Regions from separate parts of the Streptomyces sp. NPDC002306 genome, predicted to be linked through region 1. Evidence: riboswitches for the same ligand, from Rfam matches in the RefSeq annotation. Region 1 holds a riboswitch; each other region holds the start of a gene.
The links. A riboswitch is a leader RNA that binds a small molecule or an ion and turns the genes downstream of it on or off. The one in region 1 is predicted to bind cyclic di-AMP.
Positions count from the first base shown of each region.

Region 2: linked by a shared signal. The riboswitch ahead of ACWCQK_RS30010 (NlpC/P60 family protein) and the one ahead of ACWCQK_RS07655 (M23 family metallopeptidase) in region 1 are both predicted to bind cyclic di-AMP.
Region 3: linked by a shared signal. The riboswitch ahead of ACWCQK_RS22600 (C40 family peptidase) and the one ahead of ACWCQK_RS07655 (M23 family metallopeptidase) in region 1 are both predicted to bind cyclic di-AMP.
Region 4: linked by a shared signal. The riboswitch ahead of ACWCQK_RS27365 (M23 family metallopeptidase) and the one ahead of ACWCQK_RS07655 (M23 family metallopeptidase) in region 1 are both predicted to bind cyclic di-AMP.

Region 1 is NZ_JBSFCK010000002.1:711,599-715,468, reverse strand. Features, by position in the region: gene ACWCQK_RS07660 (aldo/keto reductase) at 1-642, opposite strand, end outside; gene ACWCQK_RS07655 (M23 family metallopeptidase) at 785-1,819, opposite strand; cyclic di-AMP (ydaO/yuaA leader) riboswitch at 1,831-1,986, opposite strand; gene ACWCQK_RS07650 (PP2C family protein-serine/threonine phosphatase) at 2,307-3,479, opposite strand; tRNA gene ACWCQK_RS07645 (tRNA-Met) at 3,744-3,817, opposite strand.
Region 2 is NZ_JBSFCK010000021.1:33,537-37,406, forward strand. Features, by position in the region: gene ACWCQK_RS30005 (tellurite resistance/C4-dicarboxylate transporter family protein) at 1-738, opposite strand, end outside; gene ACWCQK_RS30010 (NlpC/P60 family protein) at 826-2,001, opposite strand; cyclic di-AMP (ydaO/yuaA leader) riboswitch at 2,010-2,167, opposite strand; gene pcrA (DNA helicase PcrA) at 2,515-3,870, shown strand, end outside.
Region 3 is NZ_JBSFCK010000011.1:96,751-100,620, reverse strand. Features, by position in the region: gene ACWCQK_RS22605 (transaminase) at 1-1,337, opposite strand, end outside; cyclic di-AMP (ydaO/yuaA leader) riboswitch at 1,645-1,818, shown strand; gene ACWCQK_RS22600 (C40 family peptidase) at 1,827-3,341, shown strand; gene ACWCQK_RS22595 (putative quinol monooxygenase) at 3,420-3,749, shown strand; gene ACWCQK_RS22590 (right-handed parallel beta-helix repeat-containing protein) at 3,756-3,870, opposite strand, start outside.
Region 4 is NZ_JBSFCK010000016.1:128,111-131,980, reverse strand. Features, by position in the region: partial or broken gene ACWCQK_RS27370 (GntR family transcriptional regulator) at 1-499, opposite strand, end outside; gene ACWCQK_RS27365 (M23 family metallopeptidase) at 688-1,440, opposite strand; cyclic di-AMP (ydaO/yuaA leader) riboswitch at 1,454-1,617, opposite strand; gene ACWCQK_RS27360 (M16 family metallopeptidase) at 1,829-3,232, opposite strand; gene ACWCQK_RS27355 (M16 family metallopeptidase) at 3,229-3,870, opposite strand, start outside.

The DNA of each region.
Region 1 (3,870 bases):
GGCGAGCGCGTAGTACGGGACGGCGGCCAGTCCTGAGCGGGCCGCGAGGTCCTGGAGCCCGCCCTCGTAGGTGTCGCGCGAGACGAGGTTGTAGTGGGGTTGCAGCGCCACGTACCGGGCCAGGCCCTCGCGGTCGGAGAAGTCCAGGGACTCCCGCAGCCGCTCGGCGGAGATGTTGGAGGCGGCGATGTGCCGCACCTTGCCCGCCCTCACCAGCTCGTCGAGCGCGCCGATGATCTCCTCCACCGGCACCTCGGGCTTGTCGAAGTGCGTGTAGTAGAGGTCGATGTGGTCGGTGCCGAGGCGGCGCAGGGAGGCGTCGGCGGCGGCCTTGATGTTCGCGGCGCTCAGCCCCGGGAAGTCCGGGTGCTGGCTGACCTTGGTGGCGATGACGACGTCGGCGCGGTTGCCGCGCGCCTTGACCCAGTTGCCGATGATCGTCTCGGACTCACCGCCCTTGTTGCCCTCGACCCACGCCGAGTAGGAGTCGGCGGTGTCGACGAAGTTGCCGCCCGCCGCCGCGTAGGCGTCGAGCACGGCGAAGGACTGGGCCTCGTCGGCGGTCCAGCCGAAGACGTTGCCGCCGAGGGCGAGCGGGAAGACCTCGAGGTCGGAGGAGCCGAACGTGCGCAGGGAAGTCATGTACAACATCAACACGCACCCGGGAAGCCCATATTCCGCATATGTCCCGGGAAACGGAAACCGGCAGCCCTGACGTCGGGGGGACGTCGTCAGAGCTGCCGGGGATCGGAGAACGATCAGGGAACTCGGAGCGTTCCGCGGGTCAGGGGGTGAGGCCCTTGCCCTGCAGCCAGGCCATCGGGTCGATGCCGTCCGCGCTGCCGCCCGGGTGGACCTCCAGGTGGAGGTGCGGCCCGGTGACGTTGCCGGTGGCGCCGACGCGGCCGATGACATCGCCGGTGGCGACCTTCTGCCCGACGCTGACGTTGATCGAGGACTGGTGGCAGAACCACAGCTCGGTGCCGTCGTCGAGGGTGAGGATCGTGCGGTAGCCGTAGGAGCCGGCCCAGCCCGCCTCGGTGACCGTGCCGCTGTGGATCGCCTTGATGAGCGTGCCGGTGGGCGCGGCGAAGTCGAGACCGGTGTGGTAGCCGGAGGACCACATCGAGCCGGCCTGGCCGAAGGTCGAGGTGATCGTGTACGAGGAGGTCGGCAGCGTGTACTGCTTGGCGAGCTCGGCCAGGCGCGCGGCCTCGGCCTTCTGCGCGGCCGCCTCGTCCGCCTTCTTCTTGGCGGCGGCGGCCTTGGCCTCCGCCTCCTTCTCGGCCTTGGCGGCGGCGTCGGTGACCGCCTTCTGCGCCGCCGCGGCCTCGGCCGCCGCGGCCTTGGTGTCGACCTGGTCCTGCTGCTGCTCGGCCTGCGCCATGATCCGGCTGCGCAGCGCCTCGCCGGCGTCGGTGGTGCCCTGGGCGGTGTCGGCGGAGGTCACGCCGATGCCGCTGAGCGGGGTCGTGGGGGCCTCGGCGGCCTCCGCGGTGTCGTCGGACAGCAGGGAGCCGACGGAGGGCAGGTCCGGCATGGAGATGGACACCGGCGGCTTGCCGGTGTTGGCGCTGGCCATACCGCCCGCGCTCACGGCGGCTATGACGCCGACGCCCAGGACGGTGGAGCTGCGGGCGAGTCCGCCGCGCTGCTTGGCGACGCGGTGCCGGCCACGTACGGGACGGAGGGACTCCTCGGTGGGGTTCCACTCCTCCCACGGGCCCTCGTCGGTGCGGTAGCTGCCGGAGCCGAACGGCTCGGTGCTGCGCTGACTCGGCACGAACGGGGCTTCGGGGGCAGGCCGGTTGGACGCCACGTGGGCGTGCTCCTTTCCTTCCTTCTCGCCTACCGGGTTAGCTGACGGGTTCGGAGCAGGAAGGTCTCCTACGCGCGTAAACCGCCTGTCGTTCACGGCGGTGTCCGTGCGATTCACCCCAAGGTGGTGGTTCCCCGGTTCCTTGCAGGATTCGGCGCGTGCGCGCGGAGCCGTCGCTTGTGACGGCTGGGACGACCGCGCTGCGTTATCGAACGTTAATAGACACGGGGGCGTGATTCCAAGCTGTTCCACTTGATCATTAACACTTTTTTGGCCTGGACTTACAGCCCATGACCGGCGGAAATCGGGCGAGTTGACCGCAGCGAGCGCTCGGGCGGGAACATCTCGGGAGTCACACGCGTTTTGACGGTGACTCAGATGTGATGCACAGAGGGGTCACCCGATCACCCCGCGTGACGACGGGCCGTTTCTTCACGACTCCGTCCATCGCGGCCCGATCCAGGCATCTGCTCCGTTCCCTCCCCCCTCAGGGCCGTCGTACGGCGAGCAGCGCCATGTCGTCGGCCATCCCGCCGCCCGAGTGCCGGCGCACGTCCTCCGCGAGGGCGACGAGCAGCGCCTCGGGATCGCGGAAGCACCGGCCCGCGAGCCGCTCCTCGGGGTCGTAGAAGCGACCCTGGGTGTCGCGGGCCTCGGACACGCCGTCGGTGTGCAGGAGCAGGGTGGTGCCCCTCGGGAAGTCGCACTCCTGCGCGCGGTCGGGCCAGGTGCCCAGCTCGCCCATGCCGAGCGGCAGGGCGGGTTCGCGGGCCGGCAGCGCGCGCACGCTGCCGTCGGTGTGCAGCAGCAGCGGCGGCGGATGCCCGCGGTTGAGGATCCGGACGGCGTCGCTGCCGTGCGGCAGTTCGGCGAGCACGGCGGTGGTGAAGCCCTCGAAGGCGTCCAGCCCGTCGCGCCGGGTGCCCTCGCGGGCCAGCGCCCGCTCCAGCCGCTGCGCGACCGCCTCCAGGGTCGCCTCCTGCTCGGCTGCCTCCCGGAAGGCCCCGATGACGACGGCCACGGCCGCCACGGCGCCCATGCCCTTGCCCCGTACGTCCCCGACGAGGAGCCGCACCCCGCGCGGGCTGTCCTGCACCGCGTACAGGTCGCCGCCGATGAAGGCGTCCTCCTGGGCGGCCTCGTAGCGGGCCGCGACGTCGTAGCCGCCGATCCGCTCGGCGGGTTCGGGCAGTACCGCGCGCTGGGCGGCCTCGGCGATCTCGCGGGCGCTGGCCAGCCGTCGGTCGCCGCGGCGCACGACGCGGTTGATGACCACGGCCATGGCGGCGACCGTGGCCACGGTGACCATCTCGGTCATCGCGCTCGCGTCGGGGACCAGGGAGAACCGGGCGTGCACGGCGCAGACCGCGGCGAACGCGAAGACCCCCGTGGCGATGGTGCCGGACAGCGTGTACAGCGGCGCCGCCACCAGCGGGGCGGCCGTGAAGAAGGGGGCCGCGGTGAATTCGGGGGGCGTACAGAGGTCGTAGACGATCCCGCCGGCGACCAGCAGGAGGGGGAGGAGCTGGAGGAGGGTCCGGGCGGCGGAGATCCGGCGCTCCGCGCGTTGCTCGCCGGACGGCCGGGGCGCCTCGTCGCCGAGCCCTGGGTCGGGCACCGGATCGGTCGGGAGCCGGCCGCCGGCCCGGGTGCGGGGCACGAGGTAGTCGTCGTAGGCGGTGCCGGGATCCTTGTGCGGCTCCTCACCCGCCGCGTCATGAGGGCGCACCACTCGTCTCCTGCCGTCTCCCGCCACGGAGATCCAGATTCGCCGCAGCCGGAACGGGGAGCGACCGGTGTGAGCCGACCGGCTGACGCGAGCGCCGGGGCGGGGGAACGCGCGTCCCGGCGTGAACGGCATGAACGGCGTGGAAAACACTCAGGGCCGGAATCCATGAACTGGATTCCGGCCCTGAGTCTTCAGTAGCGGGGACAGGATTTGAACCTGCGACCTCTGGGTTATGAGCCCAGCGAGCTACCGAGCTGCTCCACCCCGCGTCGGTGACACCAGCATACGCCATTCGCGGGACCGGATGCACAACGGTTGATTC
Region 2 (3,870 bases), on a different contig from region 1:
CAGGACGACGTACCAGCACAGGTCGAGCGCCAGCAGACCGACGGTCATGACGCGCAGGGCGCCACGGTCGTCGTCGTTCCACAGGTACAGGCGCGGCCCGTCGGCCGCGAGCAGTTGCGCCCCCGCCAGCGCCGAGATCGCGAGCGCCCCGCCGGCCACCCACTGGTCGCCGGCCCCCTCGACGGCCTGACGCGGGTCGAAGTGGGCCAGGGCCAGGCAGTAGAGCACCAGCCCGCACAGGAACAGGACCAGCGCCGCGTGCGCGAGCCAGGCCGTCGACAGGGCCCCGGCGAGGCCGGCGCAGAGCACCGCGAGCCCCTGCGTGGCCACGCAGCCGAGGAACACCGCCCCGGGCATACGGCGCTCCCAGTGCCGTAGGACGACGACGAGCAGCACCGGCCACAGCACCGCGGCGAGGGCCAGCAGCGCCTCGGCCGGCGTCCGCCACCCCGGCATCGAGAAGCGGGTGCCGAGGACGGCGCTCGCGGCGACCGAGGTGAGCGCGGCGGGCGTGCAGGCACAGCTCACCCAGTCCTCCCGCGCCCACAGCAGCTGGACGACGAAGCCCGCCGCCAGTGCCAGCCAGGCGGCGCAGGCGAGCACCAGGGTGATCCGGGACAGGACCTCGTACCCCGTCAGCCGGAGCGCGACCGACAGGATGCCGGTCGCCAGCACGGCGGCCCCGGCCGCCGGCTGACCGTGCGCCCACCAGGCGCGAAGAGGGGAGGTACGCGGCATGCGGCCGATGCTAAGGAGCGCCGCACGCCGCGCGAGCGGGGCACGCGCGCGGGCGCCCGGAAATACGCGCGGGCGCGGGCAGCCTCGTCAGGCGGGGCGCACCACGCTGTGGATCCCCGGCTCGCCGTCGTAGTAGATCGACTCCTCGCGGACGTACGCGCCGGGCTTGGGGGCGTGGATCATCATCCCGTCGCCGAGGTAGATACCCACATGGCTGACGTCGTCGTAGAAGAAGACCAGGTCACCGGGGCGGGCGGCGGAGAGGGGGACGGTGGTGCCGGCGTTCACCTGGTCGTAGGTGGTGCGCGGGAGGGTGACGCCGGCGGCCTTCCAGGCGGCCTGGGTGAGGCCGGAACAGTCGTAGGAGCCGGGTCCCGTCGCGCCCCAGACGTAGGGCTTGCCGATCTGGGCGCGGGCGAAGGCGAGCGCCTTGTCGGCCTGGGTGTCGTACGAGGAGCCGGAGGACGACGGCGAGGACGTGGACGGGGAGGACGTGGACGGGGAGGCGGGTGCGGACGAGTCCGCCTGCGGTCTCGTGCTCGCGCGCGAGGCCGCCGCCTGTCGCTTCGCGAGTTCCGCCGCCGCGCGCGTGGCCTCCGCCTGCTCGCGCTTCTCGATCTCGGCCAGCCGGGCCTTCTCCTGGGCCGTCAGCTTCGACAGCAGCACACGCGCGTCGGCGAGCTTCCGCTGGACGGCCGCCTTGGCCGTTCGCAGGTCGTCCTGCGAGTCGGTGAGCGTCCGCAGGCCCTCGGCGGCTTCCTGGCGCTTCTTCATCGTCGCGGACCGCTCGGTGACGTAGTCGTCGACCGCGCCCTTCTGGCGCGTGGTCAGACGGCTCATCAGCTGGGCCTGGTCGAAGTAGTCCTGCGGGGAGTCCGCGAGCAGGAAGGTCGCGGTGTCAGGTGCGCCGGCGCCGGTGCGGTACTGCGCGGCGGCGGCGGAGCCGAGCTCCTCGCGTGCCTCGTTGAGCGCCTGGGTGCGCTGGGCGACGTCGTCGAGGAGGGTGTCGACGCGCTTGCGCTGTTTGCCGGACCGCTCTTTGGCCGCGTTGTACTTCTCGGTCGCCGACTCCGCCTGGCGGTAAAGGTCGTCGACCTTCTTCTCGACCTCTTCGAGGCTCGGCCTGCCGTCGTCGGCCGAGGGGGTGGCGTCGGCCGTCTGGGAGAGCAGGGCGACGGAGGTGAGCGCCGCCGTGGCGAGGGCGGGGGTGCGTATGCCTGCTACGCGCGTAGCTGCTGGACGCGACTTGCGGTGCGACGCCAAGGGAGGCGACTCCTTCCACGTTCCGCCTACCGGGTTAGCTGTCGGGTTCGGGCGGATGGATCGGAAGGGTTGCCCTACGGCCGCTCCCCGATGGGAAGCCGGGCCGATTCACCCCGGGTCTCGGTTGGGTCCCCGGCTCCGGTCGCCGTGGCGGCGTACCGAACTCGGCGGAGGGCCGCGCGGCCCGGCGAGGTTCGCCGGAGGGGGTCGTGCGGCCTGCTGGGCACGCTAGCCAACGCGTGTGGCCTCTGTGAAGGTTGATGGGCGATATGCCCGATACATTTTCGTGACCTCAGGTCAGGAGTTGTTCATCTTGGTCGATCGGAGGACTTTTTGGTGATTTGGCCGTAGATGGGCAGATGGTGCTTCGGTCGCGCTGCCGGTGCGACTGCCCGATCGCGGTCGGTGCCGGGGTCGTTCCGTAAGGTGAAAAGGTGCCGGAAGGCCGATTACGGGGGGATGTTCTCAGGGCGGCGGCGGGTTGTCGGTGGGGCGCCCTAGACTCGGAGAGCGATGAGCAGCCTCTTTGACGACAGCTTCCTGGCGGATCTCCAGGCCCCCCGGGCCCATGGGGAGGAACCCCCGCCACCGCCCGAGGACGAGCACGTACCGGAGCCGGTTCCGGACGATCTGTTCGGCGGGAAGTTCGACGTGCCGCCGGACCGGGACGCCTACTATCGCGACGGCGCCCCACGCCCGGCGATCGACCCGGCCTCCCTGCTGGAGGGGCTGAACGAGAACCAGCGCGCGGCCGTGGTCCACTCCGGCGCCCCGCTGCTCATCGTGGCCGGCGCGGGATCCGGCAAGACCCGGGTGCTCACCCACCGCATCGCCCACCTGCTCGGCGAGCGGCACGTGCACCCGGGCCAGATCCTCGCGATCACCTTCACCAACAAGGCCGCGGGCGAGATGAAGGAGCGCGTCGAGCATCTCGTCGGCCCGCGCGCGAACGCGATGTGGGTGATGACCTTCCACAGCGCGTGCGTGCGCATCCTGCGCCGCGAGAGCAAGAGGCTCGGCTTCACGTCGTCTTTCTCGATCTACGACGCCGCCGACTCCAAGCGCCTGATGGCCCTGGTCTGCCGGGACCTGGACCTCGATCCCAAGCGCTTCCCGCCGAAGTCCTTCAGCGCCAAGATCTCCAACCTGAAGAACGAGCTGATCGACGAGGAGGACTTCGCCGCCCAGGCCACCGACGGCTTCGAGAAGACCCTCGCCCAGGCGTACGCGATGTACCAGTCGCGGTTGCGCGAGGCCAACGCGCTCGACTTCGACGACCTGATCATGACGACGGTCAATCTGCTGCGCGCGTTCCCGGACGTCGCCGAGCACTACCGCCGCCGCTTCCGGCACGTGCTCGTCGACGAGTACCAGGACACCAACCACGCCCAGTACGCCCTGGTGCGCGAGCTCGTCGGCACCGCCGAGCACCCCGTGGACGTACCGCCGGGCGAGTTCGACCTCCAGCCCGCCGAACTGTGCGTCGTGGGTGACGCGGACCAGTCGATCTACGCCTTCCGCGGCGCGACGATCCGCAACATCCTCCAGTTCGAGGAGGACTACCCGAACGCGACGACGATCCTGCTGGAGCAGAACTACCGCTCCACGCAGACGATCCTCTCCGCCGCCAACGCCGTCATCGAGCGCAACGAGTCCCGCCGCCCCAAGAACCTGTGGACCAACGCGGGCGCCGGCGCGAGCATCACCGGGTACGTCGCCGACACCGAGCACGACGAGGCGCAGTTCGTCGCCGACGAGATAGACCGTCTCACGGACGCGCGCCAGGCCAAGGCCGGCGACGTCGCCGTGTTCTACCGCACCAACGCCCAGTCCCGCGTCTTCGAAGAGATCTTCATCCGCGTCGGCCTG
Region 3 (3,870 bases), on a different contig from region 1:
TCGGCCAGCGCGGCGGCGAACACCCCGGTGTGCGTGTCCACGTCCCGCTCCGTGGTGTCCGGGCACATGAGCGCCATGTTGTGGAAGGGGGTCAGCAGGATTCCGCGGTTGGCGAGATAGAGGTGGAGGAAGTCCTCCAGCTCCGGGTCCGCGGCCGCCGCCGACTCCGTGCCGGTGCGTGGCGCGGGCGCGGTGAAGCGGTATTCGGTCCGCGCGCCGAGGCGGCTGACCGACCAGGGCAGACCGTGGGCGTCGATACCCGCCCGGACGCCCGCCTCGAAGCGCTCGGAGAGCTGGGACATGTGGGCGAAGGCCTGGTCGGTGAGGACGTGTTCCAGGGTGGCGCGCATCGCGGCGACGGACAGCGCGTTGCCCGCGAGGGTGCCCCCGACACCGCCCATGTCCACCAGGTCGAGGTCGGCGCGCGCCAGCAGCCGCTCGGCCAGGTCGGCGGAGAGACCGTAGGCGCCCGCGGGGATGCCGCCGCCGATCGCCTTGCCGATGGTCAGCACGTCGGGCTCCAGGTCCCAGGCCGCGGTGCAGCCGCCCGGGCCGGCGGAGAAGGTGTGCGTCTCGTCGTTGACGAGGAGCGTGCCGTACTGCCGGGTCAGGGCGCGGACCCCGGCCAGATAGCCGGGTTCGGGCAGCACGATGCCGATGTTGGTCAGCGCGGGCTCCATCAGGACGGCGGCGACGTCGCCGTGGGCGAGTTCGCGCTCCAGCTGGGCCAGATCGTTGAACTCGGCGACCCGGCTGGTCAGCGTGACGTCGCAGGGCGCTCCGACGTTGCCGGGACGGGCCTCGCCCCGGCCGTCGGGTCCGACCACGATGAGCGACTCGTCGACGCTGCCGTGGTAGCTGTAGCTGTTCACCAGGATCTTGGCGCGGCCGGTGACGGCTCGGGCGAGCCGGATCGCCCACCGGTTGGCGTCCGTCGCCGTGAGCGAGAAGCTCCACCGCGTCGGCCCGAACCGACGGGTGAGTTCGGCGCCGACCCACTCGGCGTCCTCGGTCGGCAGCATCGCGGTCGCCCCGCCGAGTGCGGCGAACCGGTGCTGGACGGCGGCGGCCACCGCCTCCGGCGAGTGGCCGGCCATCGCGCCCGTGTCCCCGAGGCAGAAGTCGATGTAGTCGTGTCCGTCGATGTCGGTCACCCGGGCGCCCCGGGCGGTGTCCAGATAGCGGGGAAAGGCACCGGCCGTCTTGTTCATCCAGGTCATCGGAACCCGGCCGAAGAGGTGCTCGGACCGCGCGTAGGCGGCCTTCGAACGCGGGTTGCGGCGGTCGGCCTCGGCGCCCTCGCGGGCCAGGAGGTGCTGCAGGCGGGTGCGGTCCATGAGTACCTCGGATGACGACGACGGATGACGCAGGAATGCCTGGACCCTACGACCGGATTCGGCGCCTCTTCAAGGATCGGCACTCGAATCAGTCGGCGTGACGATCGATTCCCGCGCCGCCGCACGACCGGAGAGGAGGCAGGCACAGTGGCCCGGCCGGGGGCCTCCGCACCCCGGAGAGGCCACAAGGAAATGAAGGTCACAATTACGTATCGGGCATACCGCCCTTCAACCTTCACATGAGCCGCACAAATTAGCTAAGTTGGCGCCAGGCCGCTCGGAACCCTCCGGCGAATCCCGCCGGGCCGCGCAGCCTCCGCCGAGTCCGGTGAACCACTGCGGCCGCCGGAGCCGGGGACCCAACCGATCTTTGGGGTGAATCGGCCCAACCGCCCTGCGGGGCAAGGGCCGTAGGGCACGCCTTCCGGAACCTCCGCCCGAACCCGACAGCTAACTCGGTAGGCGGTGCACGGAAGGAGTACGTCGCCGATGGCGCCGGAACGCGACACGCGCCCCGCTGGTCTCGGTCTCCCCGACATGCAGGACGCGGTCAGCCGTGAGGAGATCCGGCGACGGATCAACACCCTCTACGACCGCGCCGAGTCGGACACGGGGACCTACAACGCCACCCGCGCGATGTCAGCGGGAAACCGCAGGCCCGCCGAGCCGACGCGCCCCCCGGAGCGCCGGCCGGGCGATCCCGCCCTCGACAGGGTCGCCCAGCAGTGGTTCGACGTGGCGCGCGCCAAGCTGGGCCCGACCGTCGCGGCGGTACTGCCCGCCGACAGGACGCCCGAGCCGCCGGCCGCGGCCCGCCCGGCCCGCGCCGAGCGCCCCGACCGCCCGGCGGAGCTGCCGGCCGGCATTCCGGCCCCCCGTCTCGAACTGGAGGCGCCCGCCAGACGCGTACCGGAGCTCACCGCCGGTCCCGTCGCCGCGCTCCCGGCCGCGCCGGAGCGGGGACGCGACGCCCTCCCGGCCCTTCCGGCGCCCCAGACCGCCCCGGCTCTCCCGGCCGCGCTGCCCGCCGCCTCGCTCTCACCCTCGCCCTCGCTCACCCCTTCGCCCGCGCCCTCGCCCGACAACGGGTCGCGACAGGCCGCGCTGCGGACGACCAAGGGGCAGATCCAGGACAAGATCGCCTCCGCGAGGCGACTGCTGGCCCGCCAGCTGGCCCTGCGCAGCACACCGCCGGCCGAGCTCGAGGCCGCGCCCGCGCCCGCGGCTGAACCCCTGTGGCCCGCCCCCGCCGAGCCGGATCCGCTGTTCGGCGACATCGCCGGCTGGATCGCGCAGCCGGCGACCGGACTCGACACCGGCCTCCCCGTCAGCAGCGGCTACGCGAACACTCCGGTCGACACCGGGCAGTTCAGCCTCCCCGTCGACACGGGCTACACGAACGGTCCCGTCGACACCGGGCAGTTCGCCGTCGTGCCCGCCGTCGTGGGCTACACCAACAGCCCTGTGGACACCGGGCAGTTCAGCCTCCCCCTCGACACGGGCTACACGAACGGTCCCGTCGACACCGGACAGTTCGCCGTCGTACCGGCTGCCATCGGGTACACGAACGGCCCCGCCGACACGGGACAGTTCGCCGCACCCGCACCCGCTCCGGCCCCCGTTCCCGTGCCGGAGCCGTCCTACGGCGGCAAGGCCGCCATGGCGCTCGACTTCGCCCGCGCCCAGATCGGCAGGCCGTGCCTGTGGGGCGCGACCGGACCCGAGTCGTACGACTGCTCCAGCCTGACCCAGGCCGCCTGGCGGGCCGCGGGGGTCGCGCTCCCCCGTACGGCGCTCGACCAGGCCCGCAGCGTCGCGGCGATACCGCTCACCGACCTCCAGCCCGGCGACCTCATCTTCTTCCACGGCGACGCGGGCCACGTCGGTCTCTGCACGGGCAACGGCACGATGATCCACGCCCCGGGCCCGGGTGCCTCCATACGGGAGGAGTCGATCTTCTTCGCCGGCCAGACCGCGATCCACAGCGCGGCCCGGCCCGCCTGAGCCGAAGGCCGTACGGATCGGCCCGTACCGGAGTGTCCGGTGCTGGCCTTCCGTCGCCGGCGGCGGCATGGTGGAGCCATGATTTTCATCGCCGTACGCTTCACCGTCCGTCCCGAGCGCGCCGACGAGTGGCTGTCCCTGGTGGCTCCCTTCACCGAGGCGACCCGCGCGGAACCCGGCAACCTGTTCTTCGACTGGTCGCGCAGCGTCGACGACCCGCACCGGTTCACGCTGCTGGAGGCGTTCGCGGACGAGGACGCCGGGGCCGCCCACGTGGGGTCCGCGCACTTCAAGGCGGGGCTGGCCACGATGGCCGGCGCGGTCGCCGAGACGCCCGAGATCATCAACGTGAACGTACCCGGCCAGCACGGCTGGGGACCGATGGCGGAGCTGGCCCCGCGGCCGTGAGCCCGGTCAGCGTTCGGCCGGGACCGGAAGGTCCTGCGACTCCAGGCTGATCAGCTGGTCCGCCGTGGGGTCGGTGAGTTCGGCGACCCGCTGGGCCTGGCGTTCGGTCATCTCCTGGAAG
Region 4 (3,870 bases), on a different contig from region 1:
CCGGGTCGGCCGGCGCCTCGATCGCGTACATCCAGGCGATCTTGTGCCGCAGCTGGGTCAGCGTGGCGGTCAGGGCGTGGCTGCCGGACGCCTGGGCGAGCGTCTCGTGGAACCAGCCGCCCAGGGAGCGCAGGTCCTCGCTGTTGCCCTGCCTGGCCCGCTCCTGGCCCAGGCGGACCAGGCCGCGCAGCACCTTCAGATGGGCCTCGGTCCGCCGCTGGGCGGCCCGGGACGCGCCGAGCGGCTCCAGGAGCACGCGCATCTCCAGCAGGTCGGAGGCTTCCTGCTCGGTCGGTTCCGCGACGCACGCGCCCGCGTGCCGACGGGTCACCACGAAGCCCTCGGCCTCCAGGGTGCGCAGCGCCTCCCGGACGGGGACGCGCGAGACGCCGTAGCGTCGCGCGAGGAGTTCCTCGGTGAGCCGGCCGCCGCGCTCGTAGACACCGGCGACGATGTCGTCCCGGATCGCCGTGCATACCGAGTGCGCCGGAATACGCATGACCGACCTCCGCCTTAATGCCCGTGAAACGTCGCCGAGTGACGTGCGTTCTGCGACTCTATGGCAATCGGACGTAATTTCCGACGGGCGGCCGGAATCCAGGGATATTTTTTGGACAGGAAGGCCTCCGAAAGGCCGAAAGCCCCGGCTCGGGGAGCCGGGGCTTCGGTATGTCTCGCCGACTGCCGTCAGACGTTCACACCATGCGTGCGGAGGTAGGCGACCGGATCGATGTCCGAGCCGTATTCGGGGGTGGTCCGGGCCTCGAAGTGCAGGTGCGGGCCGGTGACGTTGCCGGTCGCGCCGGAGACGCCGATCTGCTGGCCCGTGACGACCTTCTGGCCCACGGAGACGCCGATGGACGACAGGTGACCGTACTGGGTGTACGTGCCGTCGTTCATCTTGACGACCACCTGGTTGCCGTACGCCCCGCCCCAGCCGGCCTCGACGACGGTGCCGTAGCCGACCGTGTGGACGGAGGTGCCGCTGGCCGCGTGGAAGTCGATGCCGGTGTGGCTGCCGGACGACCAGAGCGAGCCGCCGCTGAGGTAGCCGGTGGAGACGTAGGAGTGCGCGATGGGCGTCACGAAGGTGTTGAGCCGCTCGCGCTCGGCCTCGCGGGCGGCACGCACCTTGGCCGCGTGCTCCGCCTTGGCCTTCGCCGCGGCCTTCTCGCGGGCGACCTGCAGGGCCGCCTTCTCCTCGGCGGCCTGCTTCTGCGCGGCGGCCTGGGCGTCGATCTGTTCGGCGACCGAGTCGCCGATGGTGATGACCGGGGTGAGGCCCGTCTGCTCGACGGAGTTCTCGGCGGCGAGGGCGGGGGCCGCGAGGGTACCGATGACGCCGGTGGTGGCGAGGGCCGCGATGCCGGCTGCCTGAGCGCTGGTGCGCTTCATCCGGCCGGGACGACGATGCTTCCCGGGGGCGCACATGAACGCCATGTAGAGGCTGGTTCCTTTCCTTCCCTCTCGCCTACCGGGTTAGCTGACGGGTTCGGAGCAGGAAGGTCTCCTACGGACCCCCTCGCGGCACGCGCGGGCGTCCGATTCACCCCAGGGACTGCATGGGTCCCCGGCTCCCCTGGCTCGCGCCGTACGGGGACTCGGCGATGACTGTCCGCTGCCGCGGGTGCGGCGCACTGCCTGACGGACAGACCGCCTGACCGTACGGGCGCCGTCTTTCGATCCTCAAACGGATCGCCGCTTTTGTAGCGCATCCCACAGGGCAGACAGGCAACTCTCCCCCAATTCGGACACTCCGCGCACATGGCGGGGCCCTGGTGACCCATCGGTCACCAGGGCCCCGCACGCGCGTGCCTCCGCGTCGTCCCTACTCGGCGGACACGACCGTGACCGCACCGATGCCGAGGGCCTCGACGGGCTCCCTGATCTGCGCCGCGTCCCCGACGAGGATCGTCACCAGACGGTCCACCGGGAAGGCGTTCACGACCGCCGCGGTGGCTTCCACGGTGCCGGTCGCGGCGAGCTGCTGGTACAGCGTCGCCTGGTAGTCGTCGGGCAGGTGCTGCTCGACCTGGTCGGCCAGCGTGCCCGCGACGGCCGCCGCGGTCTCGTACTTCAGCGGCGCCACCCCGACGAGGTTCTGCACGGCGACGTCACGCTCCGCGTCGGTCAGCCCCTCCGCGGCGAGCGTGCGCAGCACGGTCCACAGGTCCTCCAGGGCGGGACCGGTGTTCGGAGTGTCCACGGAGCCGCTGATGGCGAGCATCGCGGCGCCGGTGGCCCCTCCGGCGGAGGTGGGAGCGCCCGACCTGAGCACCTGCCCGAACGCGCGCACCCCGTAGGTGTAGCCCTTCTCCTCCCGCAGGACGCGGTCCAGCCGGGAGGTGAGGGTGCCACCGAGGCAGTACGTGCCGAGCACCTGGGCGGCCCACACCCGGTCGTGCCGGTCGGCACCGATGCGGCCGATCAGCAGCTGCGTCTGGACGGCGCCGGGACGGTCCACGATGACCACGCGGCCGGTGTCGTCGGCGCTCACCGGCGGCACGGGGCGGGGCGCGGCCTGGGAGCCCTTCCAGGCGCCCAGGGTGTCGCCGAGAAGCTCGTCCAGGTCGAGGCCCGCGAGGTCGCCGACGACCACGGTGGTGGCCGTGGCGGGGCGGACGTGCCGGTCGTAGAAGGCGCGCACGGCCGCGGAGTCGATCTTCGTGACCGTCTCCTCGGTGCCCTGGCGCGGGCGCGACATGCGCGAGGTCGCCGGGAACAGCTCCTTGGAGAGCTCCTTGGCGGCACGGCGTCCGGGGTTGGCCAGCTCGTGCGGGATCTCGTCGAGCCGGTTGCGCACCAGCCGCTCGACCTCGCTGTCCGCGAAGGCGGGCGCCCGGAGGGCGTCGGCGAGCAGGCTGAGCCCCTTCTCCAGGCGCGAGACCGGCACTTCGAGGCTCAGCCGGACGCCGGGGTGGTCGGCGTGCGCGTCGAGAGTGGCGCCGCAGCGCTCCAGCTCGGCGGCGAACTCCTCGGCGGAGAGTTTGTCGGTGCCCTCCGAGAAGGCGCGCGCCATGATCGTGCCCACCCCGTCGAGGCCGGCCGGCTCGGCGTCCAGCGGCGCGTCGAGGAGCACCTCGACGGCGACGACCTGCTGGCCGGGGCGGTGGCAGCGCAGGACGGTCAGCCCGTTGTCCAGGGTGCCGCGCTCGGGCGCCGGGAACGCCCAGGGCCTGGCCTCGCCCGGCCGGGGCTGCGGGTGGAACTCCATCGTGGTGAGCTCGGTCACTGGGCCGCCTCGGTCTCGTCGGTGGCTTCCACGGTCGCCGCGGACTCCGGGTCTTCGGTGCTCTCCGCGGCCTCGGCGTCGTCCAGGGCCTCGGGGGCGGTGGGCTCGTAGACGAGCACCGCGCGGTTGTCGGGGCGCAGGCGGGCCTTGGCGACCTCCTGGACCTCCTCGGCCGTCACGTCCAGCACCCGCTGGACGGCGGTCAGGGCGAGCTGCGGGTCGCCGAACAGGACCGCGTAGCGGCACAGTTCGTCGGCGCGGCCGGCCACCGTGCCCAGCCGGTCCAGCCACTCGCGCTCCAACTGTGCCTGCGCGCGTTCCATTTCCTCGGCCGTGGGGCCCTCCTCGGCGAACCGGGCGAGCTCCTCGTCGATGGCGGTCTCGATGACCGGCACCTCGACGTCACCGGACGTCTTCACGTCCAGCCAGCCCAGGGAGGGCGCCCCGGCCAGCCGCAGCAGGCCGAAGCCGGCCGCCACCGCCGTACGGTCGCGCCGTACGAGCCGGTTGTAGAGGCGGGAGGACTCGCCGCCGCCGAGCACGGTCAGCGCCAGGTCGGCCGCGTCGCACGCGCGCGTGTTGTCCTGCGGGAGCCGGTAGGCGGCCATCAGCGCGCGCGCCGGGACCTCCTCCTCGAC